DNA from 3 places in the Streptomyces sp. NPDC111656 genome. Region 2 is predicted to be linked to each of the others. Evidence: riboswitches for the same ligand, from Rfam matches in the RefSeq annotation. Region 2 holds a riboswitch; each other region holds the start of a gene.
What was found. Region 2 has a riboswitch for cobalamin ahead of ACZ7M3_RS16580 (cobalamin biosynthesis protein). Riboswitches for the same ligand answer to the same signal wherever they lie in the genome.
Positions count from the first base shown of each region.

Region 1 (2,194 bases), on a different contig from region 2:
GGAGCCGATGGTGGTGGTCGGCAGCAGGGGCAGCCGCAGGTGGGCGCGCTGGGCGGCGGCCCGTTCGGGGTAGGGCTGGGAGCGGCGGGCGTCGGTGGCCGTGACGGCGGCGGTGCGGGCGCGTACCGCGGGGTCGTGGGTGAGCGCCGAGCCGGCGCGGGAGGCCAGGTCGGCCCGGTTGGCGGCGAGTTCGGCCGCGATGGTGTCGGTGCCGCCCCCGAGGCCCTTGGCGAGGGTGACGATCTCGGCGGTCTTCTGGCGGGCGAAGGCGAGCCAGCGCAGGATCTGCGGCTCGATGTCGCGTTCGGCGGTGGTGTCGAGCGGGACGTGCAGCAGCGAGCAGGAGGCGGCCACGTCGACCCGGTCGGCCAGTCCGAGCAAGGTGCCGAGGGTGGCGAGGGACTTCTCCAGGTCGTTGACCCAGATGTTGCGCCCGTTGACGACCCCGGCGACCAGACGCCTGCCGGGCAGTCCGCCCACGGCGGCGAGCGCGTCCAGGTTGGCGGCGGCAGCCTCGGTGAAGTCGAGCGCCAGGCCCTCCACCGGAGCCTTGGCGAGCACGGGCAGCGCGTCACCGAGCCGGTCGAAGTACGAGGCGACCAACAGCTTCGGCCGCTCGGTGAGCCCTCCCAGGTCGCGGTAGGCGCGCGCGGCGGCGTTCAGCTCGGCGGGCGTACGGTCCTGGACCAGGGCCGGCTCGTCGAGCTGCACCCACTCGGCGCCGGCCGTGCGGAGGTCGGCGAGGACCTGGGCGTACACGGGCAGCAGCCGGTCGAGGAGCGTCAGCGGGTCGAAGTCCGCGGCGACGCCCGGCGCGGGCTTGGCGAGCAGCAGGTAGGTGACCGGTCCGACCAGCACCGGGCGGGCGCTCAGCCCGAGGGCGAGGGCCTCCTTGAGCTCGGTGACCTGCTTGGTCGAGTCGGCCGTGAAGACGGTGTCGGGGCCCAACTCGGGCACCAGGTAGTGGTAGTTGGTGTCGAACCACTTCGTCATCTCCAGCGGCGCCGCGTCCTGGGTGCCGCGCGCCATCGCGAAGTAGCCGTCCAGCGCGTCGGCCTCGACGGCGGCGCGGTGGCGTTCGGGGATCGCGCCGACCATGACGCTGGTGTCCAGGACGTGGTCGTAGTACGAGAAGTCCCCGGTGGGTACCTCGTGGATGCCGGCCTCGGCCAGCTGCCGCCAGTTGGCGGCGCGCAGTTCGGTGGCGGTGGCCCGGAGGGCGTCGGCGTCGACGCGGCCCTTCCAGTAGCCCTCGATCGCCTTCTTCAGCTCCCGGCTCTGTCCCTGGCGGGGGTAGCCGTACACGGTGGCCCGTGCCGCCGCGGCTGCGGACTTCGCTGTCACGGAAATCTCCTTCGCGAGATATCTCCCTGGGATCCCGGGACGGGACGAGGGCGCGAAGGGCTGACGAACCGGACGGAAACAAGCCCCGCGCAGCACAGCGCGGTCGTCCGCCCGATATGTACGCCGACCCGCCCACGAGGTCACCGGGATGTCCGCGCACGAGGGGTCGCGCGCGGGCAACGGGCAGGTCTTCGGACTCGCGGGCACGTCCTCCGGACGGAGGACACCTAGTGGCCGTCGCTTCCCAGGTCCTGTTCACCGGACCCAGTGCGTATGACGGCGGTCGTTCCCACTCACCGCTGCGGGGCAGTCCCGGATTCCCACCGGGTTCCCTCTTGCGACGCATCCCGCCTGGCGGACGGGGCGAACCAGTTGCACCGGCCAGCCTAGGGGGCGCTCACCCGGCGCGGCGGACCACGTCCGACATTCGGACGGTGAGCTGGGACACGCCGTCCGAGCCCCTCGGGCCGTTCGCGCCGGGATGCTCACTCCTGGCCGTACACGTGGAACCCGCGGCCGGTCTTGCGGCCCAGCAGCCCTGCCTCCACCATCCGCTGGAGCAGCGGGGGCGGCGCGTAGAGGGGTTCCTTGAACTCCTCGTACAGGGACTCCGCGATCGAGGCCACGGTGTCGAGGCCGATCAGGTCGGCCAGTCTCAGCGGGCCCATGGGGTGGGCGCAGCCCAGTTCCATACCCGTGTCGACGTCGGCGGCGGAGGCGAAGCCGGACTCCGTCATGCGGACGGCCGACAGCAGGTAGGGGATGAGCAGGGCGTTGACGACGAAGCCGGCGCGGTCCTGGGAGCGGATGACGGTCTTGCCCAGGGTCCGGGTGACGAAGTCCTCGACGG
Region 1 is NZ_JBVKCA010000001.1:165,824-168,017, forward strand. It holds gene metE (5-methyltetrahydropteroyltriglutamate--homocysteine S-methyltransferase) at 1-1,344, opposite strand, end outside; cobalamin riboswitch at 1,522-1,719, opposite strand; gene ACZ7M3_RS00855 (3-hydroxybutyryl-CoA dehydrogenase) at 1,830-2,194, opposite strand, start outside.
Region 1: another riboswitch for cobalamin. It lies ahead of metE (5-methyltetrahydropteroyltriglutamate--homocysteine S-methyltransferase); the one in region 2 lies ahead of ACZ7M3_RS16580 (cobalamin biosynthesis protein).

Region 2 (2,194 bases):
CTCTTGCCCGCGTCGGAGGTGGTCCCGGCGACGAGCAGCCCGCCGCTCATGACGTACGCCCCTTCCTGAGAAGCCTCTGTACGAGCAGCCGTCCGCCGGCGCTCACGCCGAGGGCGAGCCAGCCGACACGCCGTGACAGCCGTACGGCCCGCTCGATGTCGTCGACGTGCACGGCGCGTCCGGCGCCGTTGAGTTCGGGCCGGTGCTCGACGCGCCCGCCGTAGGAGAGGGTGCCGCCCAGGCGCACCCCGAGCGCCCCCGCGAACGAGGCTTCCACGGGCCCGGCGTTGGGGCTCGGATGCTTGACGGCGTCGGCGCGCCAGGCTCGCAGGGCCCCTCGTGGACTGTCACCCGCGAGGGCGGCGAGCACGGCGGTGAGACGAGCCCCCGGCCATCCGGCGACGTCGTCGAGCCGGGCCGAGGCCCATCCGTACCGCCGGTACCTGGGCGACCTGTGACCGACCATGGCGTCAAGGGTGTTGACGGCCCGAAAGCCCACGAGCCCCGGGGCTCCGCCCACGGCACCCCACACCAGGGCGCCCACCACGGCGTCGGAGGTGTTCTCGGCGACGGACTCGACGACGGCGCGCGCGATGCCGTCGGCGCCGAGGGCCTGGGGATCCCGCCCGCACAGATGCGGCAGCCGCTCCCGGGCCGTCTCGATCTCCCCGTCCGCGAGGGCGTCACCGATCGCCCGGGCCTCCCGCCCGAGCGTGGTGCCCCCGACGACGGCCCAGGTGGCGGCGGCCGTCAGCGCGAGGGACGCGGCACGTGAGGGGCGTACGGCACGGGAAGCGACGGCGGCGAGTCCGGCGGCACCTCCCACGCACACGGCGGTGTGCAGCGCGCCCCACCCGCGGTGGTCCCGCCACAGCACCCGCTCCACGGCTGCCGCGCTCCGCCCGAACGCGGCGACCGGATGCCCCCGGCGGGGATCGCCGAGCAGCAGGTCACCGAGGAGGCCGGCGGCGGCGCCGTACGCGAAGACGCGATCGGCACGCACGGGGTCAGCCGACCGTCAGGTCGGGTGGAACCGTCGCTCGCAGGGCACTTGGGCAGCCGCGCATGGCGTTATGTCCTCACTCAGGGTGTCCGCGCCCTGGTTCGACGAGACCGGCGGGGAGAGTTCCTGGCTCCCGGGGAGTTCCTTCCCCGGTCACAGTGGCGGGACCGCGCCGGATTCACACCGGCTTCCTCTTCTGTCGCCGTACTTGGCTCCGGCAGTCCACCACGGGTTGGAAGACCCGTCAACTTGCCGTTGACCTGCGCGGGGAGAGTGTGCGAAGGCCCACATACAGGTGGGGTGCGGGACGGTGATCCGTCCCGCACCCCACGCGAAGTGCTGCCCGTTTTGGGTTACTTGCCGACGATCAGGAAGATGCCGTACGCCACCGCCGCGGCGCACGCCGCGAAGCAGACGTACGCGCCGGTGACCGCGAGGGTCGCGGAGCCGCCCTGGGCGGACGCGGACTCGCGCTTGGAGAGGCCGACGATGCCGAGGGTGAAGAGGCCGACGAGGCCGACGGTGGTCACGAGGCTGACTCCGAAGACGGAGCCGAGGGCTGCCCAGTCGATGTGCATGCTGTTCTGTCCTTACACCGTGGCCGGGCGGGTGGGCTCCGCGTCCGGGGACGGGATGGTGGTCTTCAGGTCGCCGGACAGGTCGCCGGTGACGGGGCCCGCGGGCGGCGGGGTGACGGCGGCGATCGCGGTGGTGACGACGCCCGCGGGCTCGGCGTCGGCGTCGTGGACGTCGTTGACGTTGTCGACGGTGACCGGCTGGCGGCGGGAGAGCTTCCAGATGGTGCCGGCCCCGGCGACGAGCAGCGCGCCGGTGAGGACGATGCCCCAAGTGCCCTGCTTGGTGAGGAACTCGGCGGAGGCACCGGCCAGACCGGCGGCCGGCAGGGTCAGGCCCCAGGCGACGAACATCCGGGTCGCGGTCGACCAGCGGACCACGCCGCCCTTGCGGCCGAGGCCCGAGCCCATCACGGCGCCGGAGCAGACCTGGGTGGTGGAGAGGGAGAAGCCGATGTGCGAGGAGGCCAGGATGGCCGTCGCGGCGCTGGTCTGGGCGGCGAAGCCCTGCGGCGGCGCGAGGTCCGTGAGGCCCTTGCCCATGGTGCGGATGATGCGCCAGCCGCCCAGGTAGGTGCCGAGCGCGATGGCCGTACCGGCCGAGACGATGACCCAC
Region 2 is NZ_JBVKCA010000005.1:66,694-68,887, reverse strand. It holds gene ACZ7M3_RS16585 (cobyric acid synthase) at 1-50, opposite strand, end outside; gene ACZ7M3_RS16580 (cobalamin biosynthesis protein) at 47-1,003, opposite strand; cobalamin riboswitch at 1,105-1,245, opposite strand; gene ACZ7M3_RS16575 (hypothetical protein) at 1,357-1,581, opposite strand; gene ACZ7M3_RS16570 (inorganic phosphate transporter) at 1,594-2,194, opposite strand, start outside.

Region 3 (2,194 bases), on a different contig from region 2:
GGGATCGGGGAAGACGGCCGGGTCGCGGTTGGCGCCGGCCAGGGAGACGGTGACCAGTTCACCCCGGCGGATCGTTGCCGGGCCGAGGACGGTGTCACGGGTGGCGTACCGGTCCACGACCGCCGCTCCGGGTTCGAGGCGCAGCGACTCCTCGATCGCGCCGTCCAGCAGGCCGTCGTCGTCGCGGACGAGGGCGAGTTGGCCGGGGTGTCTCAGCAGGTGCAGCAGCGCGTTGGTGATCATCGCCTCGGTGGTCTCTATCCCGCCGAACATCAGCACCGCGGCGTTGGAGGCCACTTCGGGCAGCTCCAGCCGCTCGGCGGCGGAGCCGAGGAGCGACGTCGCGCCCGGGTCGGCGACGGTGGCCTCGACGGCGGCCCGCAGCCGCGCGTACGCCTCCGCGCCCGCGGGTGCCGCCTCGTGTCCTGCGGTGATGTCCGAGACCGACCGCACGATGGAGTCGTACCAGGAGAGCACCGTGTCCGCGCTGGTGCCGACCAGCCCGAGCGCCTCGGTCACGACGGCGACGGCGAGCGGGCCGGCGAAGGCGCGTCGCAGTTCGACGGCGCCCGCCGGTTCCAGCGCGGTGATGACCCGGTCGGTCTCCCGCTCGATGAACGAGGCGAAGCCGTCGCGTACTTCCCTGGGGCGGAAAGGAGCCGTGAAGGGCTCCCGGTGGCGGGCGTGCTCGTCACCGTCCAGCGACAGCATGCTCGGGCCGACGACCTGTGCGGTGGAGAACCGGGGGTCGTCGACGGTGAAGGTCGCGGGGTCCCGCATCACGTTCAGTGCGAGATCACGGCGGGTCACCAGCCAGCCGTCCAGCTCGGGCAGCCAGGAGACGGGCTCGTGGGCACGGAGTCGCGCCAGTCGCGGATGCGGATCCGCGGCGAGTTCGGCGAGCGTGGTCGCGGCACCGAGCGGGAAGGAGCCGACGGCGCTCATCGCAAGCCTTGGCCGGGCACGGGGAATTGGATCACAACCAAGGCTAACAATCGCGCTGAGGCCGCGGCTGACGGGGGCGTGATAATTTGCCGAGGCCAGTCAAGGGAATCCGGTGCGAATCCGGAGCTGACGCGCAGCGGTAAGGGTGACGGGCGGGGCAACACGAAGCCACTGGACGGCGGTCATATGTGACCGGAGTCCGGGAAGGCGCCTCGTCCGGGCGATCCCGAGTCCGAAGACCTGCTGGCGGACCGTACGAACGGGCCCCGCGCCTGGGCCCTCGACGCCAGAGGATGTCCCGTGCCAGTTGCGCGCCCAGCCCGCCGCTGTGCCCTGCTCCTTTCCGGAGCGCTGTTGCTGACCGCTTGTGGTGGCGGCTCGTCCGCCGACGGGGGCAAGTCCCGGAAATCCACCGGTGCGGTGGCGCTCGACAACTGCGGCCGGAAGGTCACGATCGCCTCCGCGCCGAAGCGGGCCGTGTCCCTGAACCAGGGCACCACCGAGATCATGCTGTCCCTCGGCCTCGCCGACCGCATGGTGGGCACCGCCACCTGGACCGACCCGGTCATGAAGGGCCTGGAGAAGGCCAACGGGAAGGTGCCGCGGCTCGCGGACGACGCCCCGTCCTTCGAGAAGGTCCTCGACGCCGAACCCGACTTCGTCGCCGCCTCCTTCGCCTCCACCCTGGCCAAGGGCGGTGTGGCTCCGCGCGAGAAGTTCGAGGAACTGGGCGTGCCCACGTATCTCTCGCCCTCGGACTGCGAGGGCAAGGACAACAGCGGTGACGGCGACGGAGTGCGCACCGAGCCGCTGACCATGGAGGCGGTCTACGGCGAAGTACGCGACCTGGCCGAGGTCTTCGGCGTCGCGGAGCGCGGCGCCACACTCGTCGCGGACCTGAAGTCACGGGTGGCGAAGGCCACTGACGGGGTCGACGCGTCCGACACCACGGTCCTCTACTGGTTCGCCAACCAGGAAGCCCCGTACATGGCGGGCTGCTGCGGCGCCCCCGGCATCATCACCAACGCCCTCGGCGCGAAGGACGTCTTCGCCGACACGCAGCAGGAATGGCCCCAGATCAACTGGGAGACCGTCGCCGACCGCGATCCCGACGTCCTGGTGATCGGTGACCTCACCCGCAGGTCGCAGACCGCCGAGACCGCCGCGAAGAAGATCGAGTTCCTGGAGACCAATCCGGCCACCAAGAACATGGACGCGGTGAGGAACAAGCGGTACGTGCTGCTCAGCG
Region 3 is NZ_JBVKCA010000012.1:257,405-259,598, reverse strand. It holds gene ACZ7M3_RS31910 (cytochrome P450) at 1-945, opposite strand, end outside; cobalamin riboswitch at 1,025-1,205, shown strand; gene ACZ7M3_RS31905 (ABC transporter substrate-binding protein) at 1,246-2,194, shown strand, end outside.
Region 3: another riboswitch for cobalamin. It lies ahead of ACZ7M3_RS31905 (ABC transporter substrate-binding protein); the one in region 2 lies ahead of ACZ7M3_RS16580 (cobalamin biosynthesis protein).